DNA from 4 places in the Mesorhizobium calcicola genome. Region 4 is predicted to be linked to each of the others. Evidence: riboswitches for the same ligand, from Rfam matches in the RefSeq annotation. Region 4 holds a riboswitch; each other region holds the start of a gene.
What was found. A riboswitch is a leader RNA that binds a small molecule or an ion and turns the genes downstream of it on or off. The one in region 4 is predicted to bind cobalamin.

Region 1: it holds a riboswitch for cobalamin, as region 4 does, so the genes downstream of both, ACFSQT_RS31060 (CbtB domain-containing protein) here and bluB (5,6-dimethylbenzimidazole synthase) in region 4, are expected to answer to the same signal.
Region 2: it holds a riboswitch for cobalamin, as region 4 does, so the genes downstream of both, ACFSQT_RS30850 (DUF1636 family protein) here and bluB (5,6-dimethylbenzimidazole synthase) in region 4, are expected to answer to the same signal.
Region 3: it holds a riboswitch for cobalamin, as region 4 does, so the genes downstream of both, ACFSQT_RS00370 (DUF1636 family protein) here and bluB (5,6-dimethylbenzimidazole synthase) in region 4, are expected to answer to the same signal.

Annotation. Positions count from the first base shown of each region.
Region 1 is NZ_JBHUGY010000055.1:79,839-85,014, forward strand. It holds gene ACFSQT_RS31045 (heparan-alpha-glucosaminide N-acetyltransferase) at 1-203, opposite strand, end outside; gene ACFSQT_RS31050 (MFS transporter) at 438-1,637, shown strand; gene ACFSQT_RS31055 (aromatic ring-hydroxylating oxygenase subunit alpha) at 1,641-2,819, opposite strand; cobalamin riboswitch at 2,960-3,158, shown strand; gene ACFSQT_RS31060 (CbtB domain-containing protein) at 3,195-3,374, shown strand; gene ACFSQT_RS31065 (CbtA family protein) at 3,390-4,193, shown strand; gene cobU (bifunctional adenosylcobinamide kinase/adenosylcobinamide-phosphate guanylyltransferase) at 4,186-4,701, shown strand; gene cobO (cob(I)yrinic acid a,c-diamide adenosyltransferase) at 4,703-5,176, shown strand, end outside.
Region 2 is NZ_JBHUGY010000055.1:34,572-39,747, reverse strand. It holds gene ACFSQT_RS30860 (winged helix-turn-helix domain-containing protein) at 31-1,221, shown strand; gene ACFSQT_RS30855 (DUF6348 family protein) at 1,306-1,977, shown strand; cobalamin riboswitch at 2,037-2,242, shown strand; gene ACFSQT_RS30850 (DUF1636 family protein) at 2,282-2,710, shown strand; gene cobW (cobalamin biosynthesis protein CobW) at 2,713-3,750, shown strand; gene cobN (cobaltochelatase subunit CobN) at 3,769-5,176, shown strand, end outside.
Region 3 is NZ_JBHUGY010000001.1:59,118-64,293, reverse strand. It holds gene ACFSQT_RS00380 (FecCD family ABC transporter permease) at 1-251, opposite strand, end outside; gene ACFSQT_RS00375 (ATP-binding cassette domain-containing protein) at 323-1,492, opposite strand; gene ACFSQT_RS00370 (DUF1636 family protein) at 1,528-2,001, opposite strand; cobalamin riboswitch at 2,026-2,232, opposite strand; gene ACFSQT_RS00365 (substrate-binding domain-containing protein) at 2,471-3,454, opposite strand; gene ACFSQT_RS00360 (ABC transporter permease) at 3,520-4,569, opposite strand; gene ACFSQT_RS00355 (sugar ABC transporter ATP-binding protein) at 4,569-5,176, opposite strand, start outside.
Region 4 is NZ_JBHUGY010000079.1:9,536-14,711, reverse strand. It holds gene ACFSQT_RS38320 (hypothetical protein) at 1-328, opposite strand, end outside; partial or broken gene ACFSQT_RS38315 (TetR family transcriptional regulator) at 727-1,346, shown strand; partial or broken gene ACFSQT_RS38310 (hypothetical protein) at 1,440-2,422, shown strand; partial or broken gene bluB (5,6-dimethylbenzimidazole synthase) at 2,509-3,194, opposite strand; cobalamin riboswitch at 3,215-3,393, opposite strand; partial or broken gene ACFSQT_RS38300 (histone deacetylase family protein) at 3,515-4,442, shown strand; gene ACFSQT_RS38295 (exodeoxyribonuclease VII small subunit) at 4,446-4,697, shown strand; gene ACFSQT_RS38290 (DUF2277 domain-containing protein) at 4,809-5,075, shown strand; gene ACFSQT_RS38285 (pirin family protein) at 5,116-5,176, shown strand, end outside.

The DNA.
Region 1 (5,176 bases), on a different contig from region 4:
AGGAAGGTCGATGCGATGCAGCGCGCGTAGATTTTCCACCAGCCGAAGGCGGTGAGGCCGGGATCGGTGTAGCCGAAAAATTCCAGGTCCCAGGTGAAATGGTAGCTCGCCATGGCGATGAGCGCGATGCCGCGCACGATGTCGATGGCGACGATGCGCTTCGATTGATCCTGAACGGATGCGGTCGGCGTGTGGATGCTCATGGTCTCGCATTCTGATTCAGCCCCGCAAGACGATTATCACGGTTGCCCCGGACAAAAGAAGACCGGCAGCTTCGGGATGGGCCGTGCTGCGGACGCTGGATCAGGCGCCGCTTTAGGCCAGTGCCGGAAAGCCTTTGGCCGACTTCGCTTTTTGCCGGGTAGGCGTCGGTTTCCTGTTACCGGCCAAGCAATCACCACGGCAGATTTGACTGGTGATTCTGCTTTGGGGAAGCGATGTCCACCCATGTGCGCCATCCGATCTGGCTACCGGCCCTGCGGCCGGCCGACGCGCGCACCTTCGCTTCGCTCTATGCGGTCGAATCCTTCGCCCGCGCCACGGTGTCGAGCGTCATCCCGATCCAGGCCTACGAGATCCTCCACAACGAGCAGATCGTCTCGATCCTCTACACTGTCGTGGCGATGCTCGGCCTGTCGGTGACGCTGTTCATGCCGATGCTGATCCGCCGCTTTGCCCGGCGCTGGGTCTACACGGCGGGCGCCTGCCTGCTGGCCATCGGCTCGCTGTTCTTCGTCACCCATACGCTCGCCGGACAACTGGCCGGCATGCTGTGCCGCGTCATGGGCGCCAGCGCGCTGTCGATAACGCTCAACCTCTACATCATGGACCACATCCGCAAGACCGACTTCATGCAGGCCGAATCGCTGCGCATGGCGTGGTCGATGTTCGCCTGGACCGGCGGGCCGACGCTCGGCATTTTTCTCTACACACGCTTTGGCATCTATGCCGCGCATGGCGCGGTGGCGGTGTTCGCGGTTGCCCTGCTGGCGCTGTTCTGGACCTACCGGCTGGGCGACAACCCGTCGATCCGCCCGGGCAAGGCGCGTCCGGCCAATCCGCTCGCCAATGTCGGGCGCTTTATCGCCCAGCCCAGGTTGCGGCTGGCCTGGCTGATCGCCTTCGGCCGTTCCTGTTTCTGGACGACATTCTTTGTCTATGGGCCGCTGTTCATGGTGATCACCGGCGAGGGCAAGCTGGCCGGCGGCCTTTTGGTGTCGGCCGGCAACGCGCTGCTGTTCATGGCCATCTTCTGGGGCAAGGCGGGCAAGCGCTTTGGTGGCCGGCGAACCATGACATTTGCCTATTTCGCCATGTCGGCCATGCTTTTGGCGGCGGGTGCGGTCGGCGAAACCGTGCCGCTGCTGACCGGTGGCTTGCTGCTCTGCGGCGCCTTCTTCACCATTGCGCTGGACGCCCTGGGCTCGACCGCCTTCATGCGCTCGGTGCGCTCCTATGAAAGGTCGCAGATGGCGGCGGTGTACCGCACCTATCTCGACTTTTCCGAGCTGACGCCGCCGCTGGTCTATTCGGTGGTGCTGGCGTTTTTCGGGCTGGGGTCGGTGTTCGTCACGCTCGGCCTGCTGGCGGCGGTTTGCGGCTTCGTGACCTGGCGGTATCTGCCGAAGTCGCTGTGACCTTCAGGGCTTGGGCGAAACTGCCGCGTGCCGTTCACGGACCCAGTTGTGGAAGCGGAACAGGTCGTATTCCTCGGGCATCAGCACACCGGCCACGTGGCGCATCGAGCGCAGGCCTTTCTGGTTGACCTCGCAGACTGCGGCATCCTCCTCCAGCACCTGTTTGCCGAAGGCGACGATGTTGTCGATATCGGTTGCATCGAGCGCCTCGGGGGCAAACAACCATTCGGCGACAAGCTCGGTCTGCTCGGGGCCGAGCGGCACCAGCCGCACGGTTCTGACATAGTCGACATGGCCGACGACGAACATCGAGGGCAGGTTGGTGGCGTAGGTCTGGCCGGCGGCGCGCTCGGCAGGTGTCAGGCCGCCAAAGACCGGCCCCCCGTGCGCCTGGCCGTCGCGTGACCATGTCTGCGCGCCGGCGCGCAGGCCGCCGGAAAATTCCGGCGCGTCATTGTCGGCGTGGCGGGACCATTCCGGATCGTCATGGCGACCCATCAGGCCGCGGCCATAGATCGGCACCAGCCGCGACAGGTCCTTGTGGACGCCCGGACAATGCAGGCATTCGTTGAAGTTTTCCCAGAAGATCTTCCAGTTGCAGTTCATCACCTTGCGCAGCACGTGGCCGGTCACCAGCGTTTCCAGCGGCCAGTTGGCGAGACCACCTGACGCCGGATCGAAGGATGTTTCCGCCGAGCCGGCGGCGTCCTCTTGCAGATTGACGAAGACAAAGCCGCGCCACACCGACAGCGCTACGCGATAAAGCGGGTGATCCGCCTTGTCGAAGCCGTCCGGCAGCGCTTTCGACGGAACGCGCACAAGCTCGCCACGCAGCGAGTAGGACCAGGCATGATACGGGCAAGTGATCAGCCGTGCCTTCAGCCGGCCCTCACTTTCCTGGCAAAGCTGCGAACCGCGATGGCGGCAGGTGTTATGGAAGGCGCGCAGTTCACCGGTCTCGTCGCGCAGCACGACGATTTCCTGCGTGCCGATGCGGAAGGTGCGGAAAGAAAGCGGCTGCGCAAGATCGGCCTCGCGGCAGACGAGCAGCCAGCTTCTGTACCAGATGGCGTCGAGGTCGCGCTGATAGGTTTCGATGTCCCAATAGGCGGAGGACGGCAGCGTCGATTCGGCCCGGGTCAGGCCGTTATAGCGATCGCGCTCGCCGGCGATGGGCTGCATGGCTGGCTTCCTGTGACGACGCCAGCCGACACCCGACCACGGGAATTGTCAATTGTCGTGCCGGAGAACCGATTTATCCGCATGGCGCAATCGCGCTGGTTGTCGGCGGAATTTGGTTTGCCGCGCACGGCGATTTTCCTTATAGTCGCGCTGTCGTCGGTTCCGTTTTGGAGCCAAGAGGGAATGCGGTGCGGGCGAACGTCTTGCCCAATGCCGTGGCTGCCCCCGCAACTGTGTGCGGTAGTCCTCTCCATATGCCACTGAAGGTTTTTTCTTCGGGAAGGTGGGGAAGGGCGCTGATCCGCGAGCCAGGAGACCTGCCGGCGACAGGAAACTGACTTCGATGCCCTCGGGTGGAGGGCGAAAGGACAAGACATGACTACCGCTTCCGTCTCCCTCGGCGCCTCCGTCTCCTCGCAGTCGCGCTTCATGCAGCTTGCACTCGTCGCGCTGCTCGGCATCTTCGTCGTCGGCTTTGTCGGCTTCTCGCATATCGATGCGGTCCACAATGCGGCTCACGACTATCGCCATTCGATGGCATTTCCCTGCCACTGACGAGGATTTGACATCATGAACCTGTTTCGCAACGTCGTGTTCATCGCGGCGATCGCAGGGCTCGTGGCCGGCGTCGTTCTCGCCTGCATGCAGGCCTTTGCAACCGTGCCTTTGATCCTCAAGGCGGAAGTCTACGAACAGGCCGGCGGCGGCCATCACCATGACCATGCCGCTCCGGCCGCAACGGATACCAATGCCATGACCACAGCCGCTCCGGCGGGGAACGTCATGAGCTCAGCCGCCCCGGCGCCGGCGCAAGCAGCCGTTCCGGCAGCGGAAGACGAAGGCTGGGCGCCGGCTGACGGTTTCGAGCGTTTCGCCTTGAGCGTGGTTGCCAACATCGTCACCGGCATCGGTTTCGCGCTTGTCCTGGTCGCGGTTTCGGAATTCGCCGGCGGCATCGGCAATTGGCGCCAGGGCGTGTTTTGGGGCCTGGCCGGCTTTGCCGTCTTCACGCTGGCGCCTGGCCTCGGCCTGCCACCGGAATTGCCGGCCATGCCGGCGGCCGATCTCACGCAGCGCCAGATCTGGTGGTGGGCAACCGTGGCGGCGACCGCGGCGGGTCTCGGCCTGATCGCGTTCCGCAAGTCGCTGCCGCTTGCGATCCTTGCGGTCCTGCTGATCGTGGCGCCGCATATCGTCGGCGCACCGCAGCCCGACAGTTTCGAGACGCCGATCCCGGAAGGCCTGCACCATCAGTTCGTGGTGGCGGTGACGGTGACCAATCTGGTGTTCTGGCTGGTGCTCGGAGCGGTCGTCGGCGTGGTGCGCGGCCGCTTCACCGGCACCGCGACCAGCCTGCGCGACAGCTTTGCCTGATCGAAGCAAGCTGACCTTCATCATCGGCGGTGCGCGCTCCGGCAAGAGCGCGCATGCCGAAGCCCTGGCGACGGCCTTGCCGCCGCCATGGACCTATTTCGCCACGGCGCAAGCCTATGATGACGAGATGCGTGAGCGCATCGCGTTGCACCGCTCGCGGCGCGGTGAAGGCTGGGCGACCATCGACGCACCGCTTGATCTCGCCGGCGCGCTTGAGGCCTTGCCCGACAACCAGCCGGTGCTCGTCGACTGCCTGACACTGTGGCTGACCAATCATATGCTGGCCGAACACGAGCTCGAGCTTGAATGCCGCCGGCTGGCGGGCGTGCTATCACGGCCGCGCGGGCCCTGGTTCGTCGTGTCCAATGAAGTCGGCCAGGGCATCGTGCCGGACAACGCATTGGCGCGCCGCTTTCGCGATGCCGCCGGCCGGCTCAACCAGCAGGTCGCCGCCGTCGCCGATACGGTGTTGCTGATGGTGGCGGGGCTGCCGCTCAAGGTGAAATGAGATGACTGGGATCGACGACAACACCATCGACGACCGGGATGAAGAACGCCACCGTGCCAAGATGGCCAAGCGCAAGGCGGTGCAGGATGCCGAGGTGGCGAGCAAGACAGTCGAGAAGGGGCTGCTCATCGTCAACACCGGCCCGGGCAAGGGCAAGACCACCGCCGCCTTTGGTCTGGCGCTCAGAATGCTCGGCTACGACAAACGTGTCGGCGTCGTCCAGTTCATCAAGGGCAAATGGCATACCGGCGAGAAGGATGCGTTCGCTGCCTTTGGCGACCGCGTCGTCTGGCACGCGATGGGCGAGGGGTTCACCTGGGAGACCCAGGATCTGAAGCGCGACATCGCCGCCGCCGAAGCCGCATGGACCAAGGTGCTCGAGCTGATGGCCGATCCGTCGATCAGCCTGCTGGTGCTGGACGAACTGAACATCGCGCTGCGCTACGACTATCTCGATCTCGACAAGGTGGTTGCG
Region 2 (5,176 bases), on a different contig from region 4:
CGGTCAAATCACCCTCAGAGTGACATCAGCATGAAGGAAAAGATCTCGCTTGCCACGGCCCGGCGCATCGCGCTCGCCGCCCAGGGGTTCCTCGATCCCCACCCCGCCGGCACGCCCGACCGCCGCCATTTCGCCCGTGTGCTCTCCCGCACCGGCCTGCTGCAGATCGATTCCGTCAGCGCGGTGGTGCGTGCTCATTATATGCCGCTCTATTCCCGCCTTGGCCCCTACCCGCTCGCCTTGCTCGACAACGCGGCCGTGACGCGCAAGCGCACGGTGTTCGAATACTGGGCGCACGAAGCCTCCTTCCTGCCGGTCGAGACATACCCGCTCATGCGCTGGCGTATGCAACGGGCCGAAAACGGCGACGAAATGTATCTCGGCCTCGCCAAATGGGGCCGCGAGCACGCCGCCTATATCGAGGAAATCTATAGGGAAGTCGCCGAGCGCGGTCCGATCGCCGCTTCCGCGCTCGAAGGCCAGAAAGGCTCCGGCGGCTGGTGGGGCTGGAGCCATGCCAAGCACGCCTTCGAATGGCTGTTCTGGGCCGGGCGCATCACCACGGCGCACCGTCGCGGTTTCGAGCGGTTCTATGATTTGCCGGAGCGCGTGCTGCCGCAGGCGATCCTCGATCTGCCGATGCCCGCCGCCGAGGACGCGCACCGCGAATTGCTGCGCATCTCGGCCCGCGCCCACGGCGTGGCGACGTCAGGAGATCTGCGCGACTATTTCCGCCTGTCGCCCGCCGACATGAAGGGCCGGCTGGAGGAACTGGTTGAAACAGGCGAGTTGTTGCCGGTGCGCGTCGAAGGCTGGGACAAGCGGGCTTATCTTCACAAAGACGCGCGCCTGCCACGAAAGATCGAGGCCCGTGCCCTGCTGGCGCCGTTCGATCCCGTCGTCTTCGAGCGGTCACGCACCGAGCGGCTGTTCGATTTCCACTACCGCATCGAGATCTACACCCCTGCCGAAAAGCGCCAATACGGCTACTACGTCCTGCCGTTCCTGCTCGGCGACAGGATCGTGGCACGCGTCGACCTCAAGGCCGACCGGCCCGCTGGAGTGTTACGCGTCCACGCCGCCTACGCCGAACCCGGCGCGCCGCCTGAGACCGCCGCAGAACTCCTCGAGGAACTGAAGCAGATGCAGGGCTGGCTTGGCCTTGAGCGAATGGAAGTGACGCCGGCTGGGGATTTGGGGCCAGCGCTAGCAATTCGGTAACATGGCCAACCGCAGTAACTTCTGCCATAGACGCTTCAACAAGCTTGATAGGTTTTGCAATGGCGTTCGCACAAAGTGCTGGACATGATCCATGGTGCGCTGATTGCACATGGAATGGATGCAATACGTAGAGAACAAGACGTTACGCTCCAGTCGAGGCAACTTCGTTTTGAGGCTGAGATTTTCGAGACGGGCACTAGCGGTAGGCTGGTTCTCGAAATCTACATCTTCTCTCCGCTGCTTGACGTTCAGCCGGTCATTGAATCCTTCGCTGGCTTCGGTGACACACGCGAAGAAGAATTGAATCAGGCGTTTGAAAAATTTCTCCGAGGGGTTTTCCATGTAGCCATTGAGGGACTGGCTGATCATGTCTGCGACAACATGCAGGCCGAGGTAGAAATTTGGCAGCAGACTATTCCCAGCTGGAAGATCTGGCGAAAAAATGCCCCCTGGAAGATCTATGGCGGACCGGTCATCTCCCAGGCCACAACCGAGCTTTGCTCGCTGAACCGGGGTTATCCAGCATTCTATGCCAAGCTGGAAAAGCTGTTCACGGCTTCCGCGTCCCCTGGCAGTCATTTTGTACGTACCTTTGTGGCAGGCTTGAAAGGCGAGCCAATTAGTGTCGAGGTCCTTCTCGACAACGCGGTTTGGCAAGAAGGACAGGATCTGGCCCGCAACCATGACTGGGATTATGGCGATGGCTATCAAGCAATCCGTCAAGTTATCCTGGCTCTGCCGGTTGGCGGCTCGTGAGAGCCTTGGGCCGACATCGCCATGTCGTAGCCGTGCGTTGACACAACTCCCCGCAAAAGCCTAAATCCGGTACAGATGGTCCTCTGCCAGCAACGGCAGGGGCTAAGAGGGAATGCGGTGCGGGACAAAAATCCCAAATCCGCGGCTGTCCCCGCAACTGTAAGCGAAGAGCCAAGGCCGAAAGCCACTGGGGCGTTCCCGGGAAGGCGGCTACCCAAGGCGATGACTCGCGAGCCAGGAGACCTGCCGTCTGCGACATTAGAATCCGATCGCCCGGCGGGTTTCCGGGCAAGGAGCCCGATTTTTGGATCATAACGGCAGTATTTCGGCTGGTGCAGCGGATGTTTCGTCCGCCGATGGCGATGCGTTGTCCGGCGTCACCGTCATCGTCTGCGCCTCCTGCCGCGACGAGACCGGCTCCGACGGCCACCCGCGTGCCGGGGAACTGCTCGCCGACGACACGCGCCGCGCCGCGGCGGAGGAAGCGATCCGGGTCCGCACTGTCGAATGCCTCGGCAACTGCAAGCGCCGCCTCAGCGCAGCGATCCTGCGCGACGGCTGCTGGAGCTATGTCTTCGGCGATCTGACCGCGACCAGCGGCGCCGACCTCGTCACCGGCGCCAAACTCTTCGCCACCTCCACCGACGGACTGATCCCATGGCGCGGTCGTCCCGATAGCCTCAAGCGCGGCCTCGTTGCCCGCATCCCTCCCCTCGACCTGTTGAAGGACTGATCATGACTGCCTCCGTCTCCCGCGTCCCTTGCACCGTCGTCACCGGCTTCCTCGGCGCAGGCAAGACGACGCTGGTCCGCCATCTCCTGGAAAACGCCGGCGGCAAGCGCATCGCGATCATCGTCAATGAATTCGGCGACATCGGCATCGACGGCGAAATCCTGAAGAGCTGCGGCATCGACACCTGCCCGGAGGAAAACATCGTCGAACTGGCCAATGGCTGCATCTGCTGCACCGTTGCCGACGATTTCGTGCCGGCGCTCGACCAGATCCTGTCGCTGGTGCCGAAAGTCGACCATATCCTGATCGAGACTTCGGGCCTGGCGCTGCCCAAGCCGCTGGTCCAGGCTTTCCAGTGGCCGACGGTGAAAAGCCGCGTGACGGTCGATGGCGTCATCGCCGTGGTCGATGGACCGGCGCTGGCCGAAGGCCGTGTCGCCAACGACATGGACGCACTCCAGGCACAGCGCGCGCAGGACGAGACGCTCGATCACGACGATCCGGTCGAGGAAGTCTTCGAGGATCAGATCGCCTGCGCCGACCTGATCATCCTGTCGAAGAGCGACCTGATGGACGCCGCCGGCTCGATCCGCGCCAACGCCATCATCAACGAGCACATCTCCCGCGCGGTAAAGATCGTGCCGACCTCGCAAGGCAAGGTCGACCCATCGGTGCTGCTCGGCCTCGGCCTCGCCGTGGAAGACGACATCGAAAACCGCAAAACCCACCATGACGACGAGCTCGACCACGAGCATGATGACTTTGACTCCTTCGTCATCGACATCCCATCGATCGCCAACCCTGATGAGCTGGCAAAACGCGTCGCCACCGCCGCCGAGGAAGAAAATGTGCTGCGCGTGAAGGGCTTTGTCGAGGTCGGCGGCAAGCCGATGCGGCTCCTGCTGCAGGCCGTCGGACCGCGTGTCAATCACTATTACGACCGCGCCTGGACGGCGCAGGACGACCGCCGCTCGCGCCTGGTCGTCATCGGACTGAAGGGGCTGAACCGCCCGGCCATCGAGCGTATACTCGCCGGCTGACGCAAACCACGGATCGCGATGCACATCCTCACCACGACCTCCGCCTCACTCGACGACCTCGCCGAGCCGGTCGATCTGCGGCAGACGCCGGCGGATGTGGTGGCCCTGTCCTTCACCGACAGTGATCTCGCCGGACTGGCCGCAGCCTGGAAGGCCAATGCCGGCCGCCTGCCCTCGATGCGGCTGGCGGCCCTGCGTGACCTGCGCCATCCGATGTCCGTCGACCTCTGGGTCGACAGCGTCGCCCGACACGCCAAGGTCATCCTCGTGCGCATCCTCGGCGGCTACGACTGGTGGCGCTACGGCTGCGACCAGCTTGCCTCGATCGCCCGCGCGCACGGCATCAAGCTGGCGCTGCTGCCCGGCGAATGCCGCGACGAGGATTTGCGCCTGATCGAAGCCTCGACGCTGCCGCGCGAGGAATTGGACGGCCTGCTCGACTATTTCCGCGAGGGCGGTCCTGCGAATATGAGCGCGCTGGTGCAGAAACTGGCGCGGCTGGCGGGGTCTGAAGCAGCAATTTCAGCGCCGGTCGCGGTACCGAAGGCGGGATTTTATGAGCCGGGACTTGGCGTCGTTGATGATCCGAGTGCTTTCCGGATATCGAAGAGCGGTAGCGACGCCGACAATTTCCGTGTTGCCGCCCGCACCATCCCCATCCTGTTCTACCGTTCGATGCTGCTGGCCGCCGATGTCGCACCGATCGACGCGCTTTTTGAAGCGCTGCGGCAACGCGGCATCAACCCAGTCCCCATCTTCGTCTCCAGCCTCAAGGACCCGGCGTCGCTGGCGTTCGTGGAAACCGCACTGGCCGCACTACAGCCTGCCGCCATCATCACCGCGACCGCCTTCGCTTCAGGCGCCGAACCCGGCGTCGAAACCCTGTTCGACCGTGCCGGCGTGCCTGTCTTCCAGGTCATTGTCGCCACCACCCGCCGCGACATCTGGGAAAACAACCAGCGTGGGCTGGCGCCCGCCGACCTCGCCATGCATGTCGTGCTGCCCGAACTCGACGGCCGCATCCTGGCTGGTGCTGTTTCCTTCAAGGGCGAGAGCGAGGTCGATCCCGTACTTGGTCACCGCGCCTTCGCCAACCGGCCGGAGCCCAACCGCGTCGCGCAGGTCGCGGACCGCGTAGCAGCCTTCATCCGGCTGCAGGAGACGCTCCGCGCCCAACGCAAACTGGCGATCCTGGTCCCCGATTATCCGAGTGCGCCCGGCCGCACCGGCTATGCCGTCGGCCTCGACGTGCCGTCCAGCGTGCTGGCCATGCTGCATGACCTGAGAGAGCTGGGCTACGCCGTTGACGGGATTCCGCAAACGCCGCGTGAGCTGCTGGATTTGCTGGAGCGCAGCGATACCGGGCTGAAACTGGAGGACTATCTCGACTTCTCGAAGGAACTTCCCGTTCAGGCACTCGCTACGG
Region 3 (5,176 bases), on a different contig from region 4:
CAGATGGCCAGGATCGTGCGCGGCAGCCGCAGATCGACGACGATCTTGCCGACCGGCCCGGACACGTCGTGCCCGCCGAGCCCAATCGCATGGCCGAGCGCAGCAACGACGTCCGTCAACGGGATCAGCGTCGAGCCATAGGCGATCGACAGCAAGGCGAGAGCGGCGATCGCCGCCGCTCCCAGCATCATGGCCAGTGCGAATGTCTTATGTCGCAAGCCTGGAAGTGCGTCGCATTCATCTGGACTCATGCGACGCACTTCAGGACCTTTTCATGCAGGTCGTTGCCCCAAAACCGCTGCGCACTTTTGGGCGACATGCGTCAAAACGCTTCCGGATGCATCGCCTTGGCGATCTTGTCGATGGCTTCGATGTTGGCGGGTCCAGGCGTCAGCTCGGCATAGCGCAGGGCGACGAAACGCTCGTTCTTGACGGCGTCCGTTTCTTTCATGGCCGGATGCGCTATCAGGAAGTCGAGCAGTTTCTTGTAGCCGCCGCCGTCCTGGTAATCGAGCAGGATGAGGAATTGCGGATTGCGCGACGCCACGGTTTCCCAATCCGTATTGCCCCAGCTGGTGTCCATGTCGGCCATGATGTTGTCGCCGCCGGCGGCTGATATCATGGCGCTCGGAATGGCGAACCTGCCCGCGGTGAACGGCTTGTCCTCGCCGGAATCATAGAGGAACACCCGCGTGCCCTTGCGGTCGCCGACCTTGACGGTGATGTCTGCGAGCTCAGTCTTCCAGGATGGCGGCGCGGCGCGGTTCGGAACCTCGAACACCGTCAATTCGCGGTCTTCGGTCGGATGGCGCAAACGAAAGACGTCGACGCCGAAAATCTGGTGGATCAGCTGTTGGGTCAGCGCTTCGCGCGGCGCGGCGAACGCTTGCAGGCGGGCATTGTTCATCACCGCGACCCTGGTGGCGAAGGGTGCCACCAGGGCAAGATCGTGCAGCACCGCGATCACGGTCATGCCGAAGCCGGCCACGAGTTCGAGCAGTTCGCCGCGAGCGCGCGGGTCGAGATGATTGGTCGGCTCGTCGAGGAACAGGATCCTCGGCTCCTGCGCGATGGCGCGCGCCAGCTGGGCACGCTGGCGCTCACCTCCCGACAACGAACCGATGGTTCGCCCAAGCAGCGGCAGCAGACCGGTCCTGCGCAGTGCGTCGACGACAATATCGCGTTCGTCGCTCCTGCGCCTGCGGCCGGCGTGCGGAACCCGGCCAAGCTCGACATAGTCGATCACCGCCAGCCGCGGATCGGGCTGGTCGGTCTGACCGACCACGGCGATATGCAGCGCCCGCTCGGCGGCCGAAATCCTCTCCAGCCGGCGCCCGCCAAGCTTCACCTCCCCGGAACTTGGCCGCAGCATGCCCGACAGCATGCGCAGCAGCGTCGTCTTGCCGGCGCCGTTGGGACCGATGATGGCAAGGCGATCACCCACGGCCACCGAGAGGCTGACCTCATGGACCAGATCTCGGCCATTCGCCACGGCGCTCAGGTCACGCGCTTCGAGAACCGGCGCTGTTATCGGCAGTTGCCCGCCGGATCGCCCGGACCCGGGATGCGCGCCAGCGTCTTGCCGGCCAAGCCCGCCGGACGCTGTCCCGAATTGCACCAGCCATCGGCGAGCGAAGCATGGAGTCTGGCAAATCGCACGAGATCGCCGACATCGGCCTGCGCATCGATAGAGCCGAAGAGATAGGCGGCCTTGCCCGATGCCTGGAAGGCCACCGTCAAGGGCCGCGCGCAGCCGGCCATGCAAGCCACGCCCTCGACAGTGAAGCCATGCGCCGCCGCGGGTTCATGGTGGGCCGAGAGCCGGGAACGCAAATCGGCGCACAGGCTTTCACCCGACCTGATCCCTGTCGGAACGTCGCGGCAAAGCGTGCAGACAATGATGCGGTGAATACGATCGGTGTCGCCGTCCAACTTTCCGTCACTTTCCAAAACTGGCGACGGAAGGAAGCTGGCGAATCGGCCGACAAGACCGATGTCCATGTCTCCTCCCGGCACACCCCGTCCGGTTAACTCATGCTGATGGCAGGTCTCCTGGCTCGCGGGTCGTTGCGCCATCCTGCCTTCCCAGCCTTGCCGGCCAGTGGCATTTGTGGATTTTGCTCGCCGCTTACAGTTGCGGGGGCAGCCACGGCTTCGACCCGAACAGGCCTCACCGTGTTCCCTTTTCACCCCTTGCCTTTCAGCTTGGGGACCATCACCGGCCACCGTAGATTTCCGTCGATCGGGTCGCAACGATTCTTTTTCGACCAGACCTGCTACCGTCGAAGCAGGAGCCGGCGGCCTCGTCAGAAAACGCGCATATGCAACGCCCTCTTGTTATGTAATAACAGAACTCTTAGAGAGATACATCATGTCGCTGTCTGTCGTGATCATTTCGACTTGCCGGTGAGGGTTGCGAACGCGCGCAGGGCGGGGTCTGGAACCCCGCCCTGGATCGGACAATCTGAGCTTACTTGCCGGAGAGCTGTTTGGCGTTCTCGGGCGTGATCGCGGTGGTGTCGACTGTGACCGTCGAATCCACCGAGGTCGCACAATCGAGCAGAATCTTCTTCGACATCTCGATCGCTTCCTTGGCGCCAGTTGGATAGGTGAAGGTCGCCGCCCAGTCGCCTTTCGCCACCGCCTCGATGCCACCGGCCGGGCCTGGCAAGCCATCTGTGCCGATGATCTTGACGTCCTTGCCGGCGCCCTTGGCGGCTAGCAGCGCGCCGGCCGCCATCATGTCGTTCGAGGCATAAAGCACCTTGATGTCGGGGTGCGCCTGCAGCATAGCCGAAAAGGCGGTCTGGGCTTTGTCCGGCACCCAGTCGGCGGCCTGCTCGGCGACGACCTGGATCTTGGCATTCTCCTTGACGCCATCCTTGAAGCCGTTCAGCCGTTCGACTGCGGGCGTAGAGCTTGGCAGTCCTTCGAGTACGGCTGCTTCGCCACCATCGGGCAGCAGGGTCTTGGCAGTATATTTACCCGCCTCGAGCGCGATCTTGTAATTGTCGCCGCCGATGAAAGCGGTGTAGTCCTTGCCGGGATCGCCGACCGTCTTGCGATCGAGTTCGATGACCGGAATGCCGGCATCCATGGCGCGTTTGACCGCCGGCGTCAGCGGTGCCGCCTCGAAGGGCGAGATCAGCAGCAGATCGACCTTCTGGGTGATGAAATTGTCGACCTGCGAGGTCTGCGTGTTGACGTTGCCGGCGCCGTCGGCGATCTGCAGCGTGAAGCCCGGCACTTCCTTGGCCGCCGCGGTCAACTCGTCATTGACGTGCTGGCGATAGGGTTCGGCATTGTTGGCTTGCGAAAAGCCGATGATGAACTGGCCGTCCTTGGCGCAGGCCTTGACCATCGGGTCGGCAGCCTGGGCGGCTCCCGCGATGCACAGGCCAGCGCCTGCCAGAAGCGCGGCCCTGAGGGCACGCCTTTGTCTTGTGGTTTTCATACTCTCTCCTCCTCGTCGGGCCGGAGCCAGACCTTGGTTGACTTCCACTTGCTGCCGCCAACCTCCTAACGACCCAAACCCTCACGGCGGCGAACGAGGGATTGAAGCACTGCCGCCAGCACGATGATCGCGGCAGTCGCGAGCAGCTGCATGGCGGGGGTGATGTTGTTGAGCTGAAGGATGTTGGCGAGCGCGCCGAGCATAATGGTGCCGGCGACGGTGCCGACCATCGAGCCGGCGCCACCGAACAGGCTGGTGCCGCCGATGACCACGGCGGCAATCGCGGTAAGCTCGTAGCCCATGCCGTCATTGGCACTGCCAAAATTGAACTGGCCAGCATGCACTATGCCGGCAAGTGCGGCGGCAAAGCCGGTGATGGCGTAGACCGATATCTTGACCATCGACACCGGCACGCCGGAAATACGCGCCGCGCGCTCGTTGCCGCCGACGGCAAAGACATAGCGGCCGAAACGCGTCGTGTTGAGCACGATCGTGGCGATCGCGGCAAAGACGATGAACACGATCGTCGCCACAGGCACGGTGTTGTTGAACAGCCGCTCACCCAGCACCGCGAACACCGGTGGCGCCAGCCCCGGTCCGTCGCCATAGGAAATGTTGATGTACTGATTGCCCGACACGACCAGCGCCAGTCCGCGCGCCGCCTGCAGGCCAGCGAGCGTCACGATGAACGGCTCGAGCCGGAAGCGGCTGGATATGGTGCCCTGGATGACGCCGAAGGCGATGCCCATGACGAGCACCGCAAGGATGGTGGGGATGAGCCCGAAGCCGCCCGAGATCATCATCGATGCGGTGACGACGCTGGAGAGCCCGAGCACCGCGCCGACAGAAAGGTCGATGCCGGCGGTGATGATGACGAAGGTCATGCCAATGGCGATGATGCCGGTCTCAGACACGGCGCGAACGATATTGGCGATGTTGTCGGGGTTGAGGAACAGGATTTCGCCATGCCGGCGCGGCGAGAAGATGACGCCGCCGATCGCCACGACGACGAGGCCGATCAAGCTCTGGAAGCGCACCACCAAGGCTAGCGGATCGCGATGCACCCGTGCTGCGGCCACCAGGCCGCTTGCCTCCGAAATCTTCTGCTCAGACATCAGGCCTCCCTGCCATTTGCCGCGTTAAGCACTGTGTGCTCGTCGACGCCGCCGATGAATTCCGCCACGTTGCGCCCTTGGCGCAGCACCACGATGCGGTCGCACAGGCCGATCAGCTCCGGCATCTCGCTGGAAGCGACCAGAATGCCGAGGCCCTGAGCCGCCAGTTGCCGCAGCCGCGTGTAGATCTCACCCTTGGCGCCGACATCGACGCCGCGCGTCGGTTCGTCGAGCAGCAGCAGCCGGGGATTGCCGAGGATCTCCTTGGCGAGCACCACCTTTTGCTGATTGCCGCCCGAAAGCGCGCCGACCGCGATGTCGGGGTTTTTCGGCCTGATATCGAACTGGCCGAAGGACTGCTTCACCGCGTCCGCCTGCCGGCGCGCCGACATCAGCCCGAAGGGTGAGATGCGCCGGATCACCGACATGACAAGATTGAGGCTCACCGCCATCCTCAGCATCAGGCCGCTGCCGCGCCGATCGTCGGTGACGAAGGCGATGCCGGCGTCGCGTGCGGCCTTGATCGAATCGAGCTTCACCTGGCGGCCGTCGACCGCGACATCACCCTCCCAGCGACCTGCAAGGCCGGTCCCGTAGAGCGCGCTCA
Region 4 (5,176 bases):
AACCATGTTCCACCGGTCGCACTTGCGGCTCGGTCGAACGCTGCAGGATGAACGCCGTCGAGCCGAAGGCGAGGAACACTGTGCTTGCCAGCATTCCCGCTTCCGGGAACAGGGCGGCACTCAGGCCGACCGACAGCGATGCGCCGGCAATGTAGACCAGCTCGTCCGCCGCCGACTCGAAGGCGAATGCGGTATTCATCTCCGGCCGCCCGCGAAAAATCTCGGTCCAGCGTGCGCGCACCATTGGCCGGATGCTGGGCATCGCCGCGGCCAGCAGCGCCGACACGAACAGCGTCCATACCGGCCAGTCCTGATTGGCCCGCCGCAATCAGGACCGCGAAAGCGAGACACGGAGATGATGGTGGTCGGCACCACGATCCGTGTCTGGCCAAGGCGGTCGACCAGCCTCGATATTTGCGGTGCCACGAAAGCATTGCCCAGCGCGAATGTCGCGGAGACCGCGCCGGCCAGCCAGTATTCGCTACGCTTCTGCGACAGCATTGCCACGATACCGATCGGCGCCATCGCGATCGGCAGGCGGGCCATGAAGCCCGCAGCTGCAAAGCCCTTGCGCCGGGGCGCGAAGATTTCGAATAGGGATTTGCATGTCCGGTTCTCGACAAAGGCAGGTTCGACAATACATTACGAAGCGTATGATTGTTAAATAGATCATACGTCGCGTATGTCAATTGGCATACGAGGCGTATGTTAATAAGGCCAGAAGCCATGCACAAACCTCGCAAGGAGATGATGCCGAGACGCGCGGCAAGCTGATCGCGGCGGCCCCGCCATCGCCTTCGGCACGATCGGCTATGCCGAAGCCTCGATGGATGATTTCACCGCGTCGCCGGGCTGACGCGCGGCGCGCTCTATCATCATTTTCGGCGACAAGAAGGACTGCTGCAGGCGGTCATCGGCCGAAATCGACGGCGAGATGGCTGCTGCGGGTGACCGAGGTCGCGTCGAGAGCGCCGACCCGCTGGCAGTATTTCGTCGACGAATGCACGACCTATATCGAGATGGCGTTGGAGCCGGAAATCCAGCGCATCATGTTCCGGGATGGCCCGGCCATGCTGGGCGATCGGCACAATGGCCGAATGCCAATGCGTTGCATCGCTTCAATGACCGGTCATCTGACGGCGCTGCAGGAGGAGGGAATGTGGTCGTCTCCAGCCTCGACCCCGAGACGGCCTCGCGGCTGATCAACGGCGCGAGCAGTCAGGCGGCGCGCAACGGATCGCCAATTCGAATGACCCCGAAGCGACGCGCGTCGAGGAAGGTGGATGACGGCGTTCAAGCAGCTGCTTGAGGGTCTGCTCAAAAAGCCGGATCCGCAGCCGAACTGAAGTCCCCACCGGCGACCTGGAGCCACTGCCCGCGATTGACAATAGCGGTTGTGAGCGCATCCTTTCCGCCATCTCTTAGGGGAGATTCGGGGCATGTGGGATTTCGATATCGGCAGGTCGGTGTCCATCATGATGCGACCTGGCCTTTCATGTCTTTCGCATGATCGTCTATTTCGGCATCACGCTGGCCTATATCGTGGCGACCGGGACGGGCGCCTCGGTTGGCTACGGCGTCGGTCATATCTCCACCGATCCCGACGGGCCGCTGTCCTTGCCTTGTGGGGCGGCGTGGTCGGCTTCGGCGTCGTCTCGATCGCCGTCTACTGGATCCGCGAATACATCCTTTACGTCGTCAAGGCGGCCATATCGCCGTCATGGTCCATCTGATCGACGGCCGCGACATTCCCGACGGCCAGAACCAGATGCCTACGCCAGGGACATCGTGGACCCAGCGTTTGCCGAGGCCAACATCCTTTTCGTTTCGTCGACCAACTGGTCAAGGGCGCCATCCGCGCCATTACCGGCCTGATCGGCGGCATCGCCGCCTTCCTGCCGATACCGGGCCTGAGCGGCCTGGTTCAGCTCATCAACACGGTGATCCGCCTGTCGCTGACCTATGTCGACGAGATCATCCTCGGCTACAACATCCGCATCAATTCAGCCTCGCCGTTCGCAGACGGCCCGGCAAGGCGTCGTGCTCTATGCCCAGAACGGCAAGACCATGGTCAAGAATGCCGTCTGGCTGGCGGGTCATCATGTGGGGCGTGTCCTTCGTCATCTTCCTGTTGATGCTGGCTCCGGCCGGCGCCATTCTTTTCCTCATGCCCGGCCAGCTCGCCGGCTGGGCCTTCGTGCTCGCCATCGTCTTCGCCTGGGCCTTCAAGGCAGCCTTCATCGAACCCTTCGCCATCGCCTGCCTGATGCAGGTCTATTTCGGGACCATCGAGGGCCAGGTGCCCGATCCCGCCTGGGACGCCCGGCTGGCCGAGGCGTCGTCGAAGTTCAGGGAACTCAAGGACAAGGCGCTGGCCTCCTTCGGCGGCTCGCGCTGGGGCACGGCCGGCGCGACAGGCTGACCAGCCGCGGTCGCCGGTGCGGCATCGGCGCCGTTGAGGCGCGCCACGGTCGATTTGAGCGGCGCTTCGCCTTGCCCGGAAAAGGTCTCGCTCATGATCAGCTCCGGCAGCGGCAAGCGGCGTCCCCAGCCGTGTGCTTCGAGATCCGGTTTCGGCGCGAACTCTGAGACGCGGCCGACGCAGAGATAGGCGACCGGCGTCACATGCTCGGGAATTGACAGCAGGCTTTTCAACGCCTGCGCCTCGATGATGCTGACCCAGCCGACACCGACGCCTTCGGCGCGCGCCGCCAGCCAGAAATTCTGCACCGCGCAGACCGTGCTGTAGAGGTCCATCTCCGGATTGTGCCAACGTCCCAGCGGCGAACCCTTCGAGCGCTGGCGGTCGCAAGTGATGCAGATGTTGAGCGCGCTTTCGCAGATGCCTTCAAGCTTGAGTTTGCGGTAGAGCGCCTGCCGCTCCTCTCCGATGGCCGGCAATTCCTGCTCGCGCGCCGCCAGGAACAGGTCGCGCACTTTTTCCCGTCGTCGGCGTCGCGAATGACAATGAAGTTCCATGGCTGCATGAAGCCGACCGATGGTGCGTGATGAGCCGCAAGCAGCAGCCGCGCCAGCACGTCGTCGTCAAGCGCGGTGGGCAGGAAATGGCTGCGGACATCGCGGCGCGTGAACACGGCGCGATAGACCGCATCGCGCGCACTCTGGTCAAACCGTCGCCAATAGAGGCGGTCATGTGTTCGGGCATCGCGTGTCCCCTTGCGATTGCAATCCATTTCATCCGCCTGACCATGCGGATGACGATGCCTGCCAGGCCGGTCTTCTGGCTCGGGATCAACCCGCGTCCGGTGCCTTCCCGTCATCGACAGTGGCATTTACCGGCGCGGTCCCCCTCACAGCGTTGGGCACGCCACGGAATTCAACCGTGTTCCCGATTCTCCCGCTTGCGCGGGCACCAGGCAGTGGCGGCGACCTTACGCCGAAGTGCTGAGGACGCCAATGCCCGCAGCGACACCAAAGGACGCAGGCGTGATTTTCCCCAGTCATTGCGTCGGCGCGCATGGCCATTGCGCCCATAGATGCCTAGATTAGGACAATGGTCACTCGTCTCTACACCCATCCGATCTTCCTCGAACACATCACGCCGCCCGGCCATCCCGAGCGGCCCGACCGCTTGCGCGCCATTGAACGCGTGCTTGACGACGAGGCTTTTGCCGCGCTCGATCGGGTCGAGGCGCCGGAGGGCGACGACGCCACCATCCTCTACGCGCATCCCGCCGATTTCGTCGCCCGCGTGCCGCGCCGCCATTCCCGACACCGGTATCGCCCGCATCGACGCCGACACCACCGCCAGCCCGAAGAGCTGGCAGGCGGCGATAACCGCGATCGGCGCCGCCAACGCCGCCGTGGATGACGTTTTCACAGGCCGCGCCGACAATGTCTTCGTCGCCGCGCGGCCGCCCGGCCATCATGCCGAAAAGACCACGGCGATGGGCTTCTGCCTCTTCAACACGGCGGCGATCGCGGCGCGCTATGCGCAGAACAAACATGGCGTCGAGCGCGTTGCCGTCGTCGACTGGGACGTGCATCACGGCAACGGCACGCAAGATATTTTCTGGGACGATCCGTCGGTGCTCTATTGCTCGACGCACCAGATGCCGCTCTACCCCGGCACCGGGGCAAAGAACGAGACCGGTGCCGGCAACATCGTCAACGCACCTTTGGCGCCACAGACCGGCAGCGAGGTTTTTCGCGATGCTTTCCTGTCGCGTGTGCTGCCGGCGCTCGACAATTTCGCCCCCGACCTGATCATCATTTCGGCCGGTTTCGATGCGCATCACCGCGATCCGCTGGCCGAGATCAACCTGACCGAGGATGATTTCGACTGGGCGACCGGCCAGCTGATGCAGCGCGCCACGCGCCACAGCGGCAACCGGCTCGTCAGCCTGCTCGAGGGTGGCTACGATCTGCAGGGACTGGCATTTTCGGTCGCCGCCCATGTCGGGCGACTGATGAAAGGATGAATGATGGCTGGTGAGACCAACGAAGACGTCAAGGCGATGAGCTTCGAACAGGCACTCGACGCGCTGGAGAAGATCGTCGATGATCTGGAGCGCGGTGACGTGCCGCTCGACCAGTCGATCAGGATCTATGAGCGCGGCGAGGCGCTGAAAGCACACTGCGACCGGCTGCTGAAGGCCGCCGAGGACAAGGTCGAGAAGATCAGGCTGTCGCGCGATGGCAAGCCGGTTGGAACAGAGCCGCTCGACGCGGACTGAGGCGCGATCCGCACGATGGTCTCGACTCACCGGCTTTTGGACATGATCATGGTCGAGGATAGCAGCCGTCCCGATTGAAACGGCTTCAGGACAAGAGAAGGTTCGGAAACGATGTGCAGAAACATCAAGACCCTGTTCAATTTTGATCCGCCGGCAACCAATGACGAGGTGCGCGACGCCGCACTTCAGTTTGTCCGCAAATTGAGCGGAACGACGCGGCCTTCAAGGCAGAACCAGCACGCCTTCGATCATGCGGTCGAAGCCATCGCGGCATCGGCGCGTGAGCTTCTCGATTCCCTCGAAACCCATCAGCATCCTCGCAATCGCGAAGAGGTGGCGGCCAAACTGCGGGCGAAGGCGGCGATCCGCTTTGCCTGATGCGGCCGAAGCGGTCCTCGACCGCTGACAAGGAGAGTCCATGAGCTTCTTTCCCGGGAAAGACCCTGAAGTCGGCGACGCCTTTGCCAGCGACCAGATCG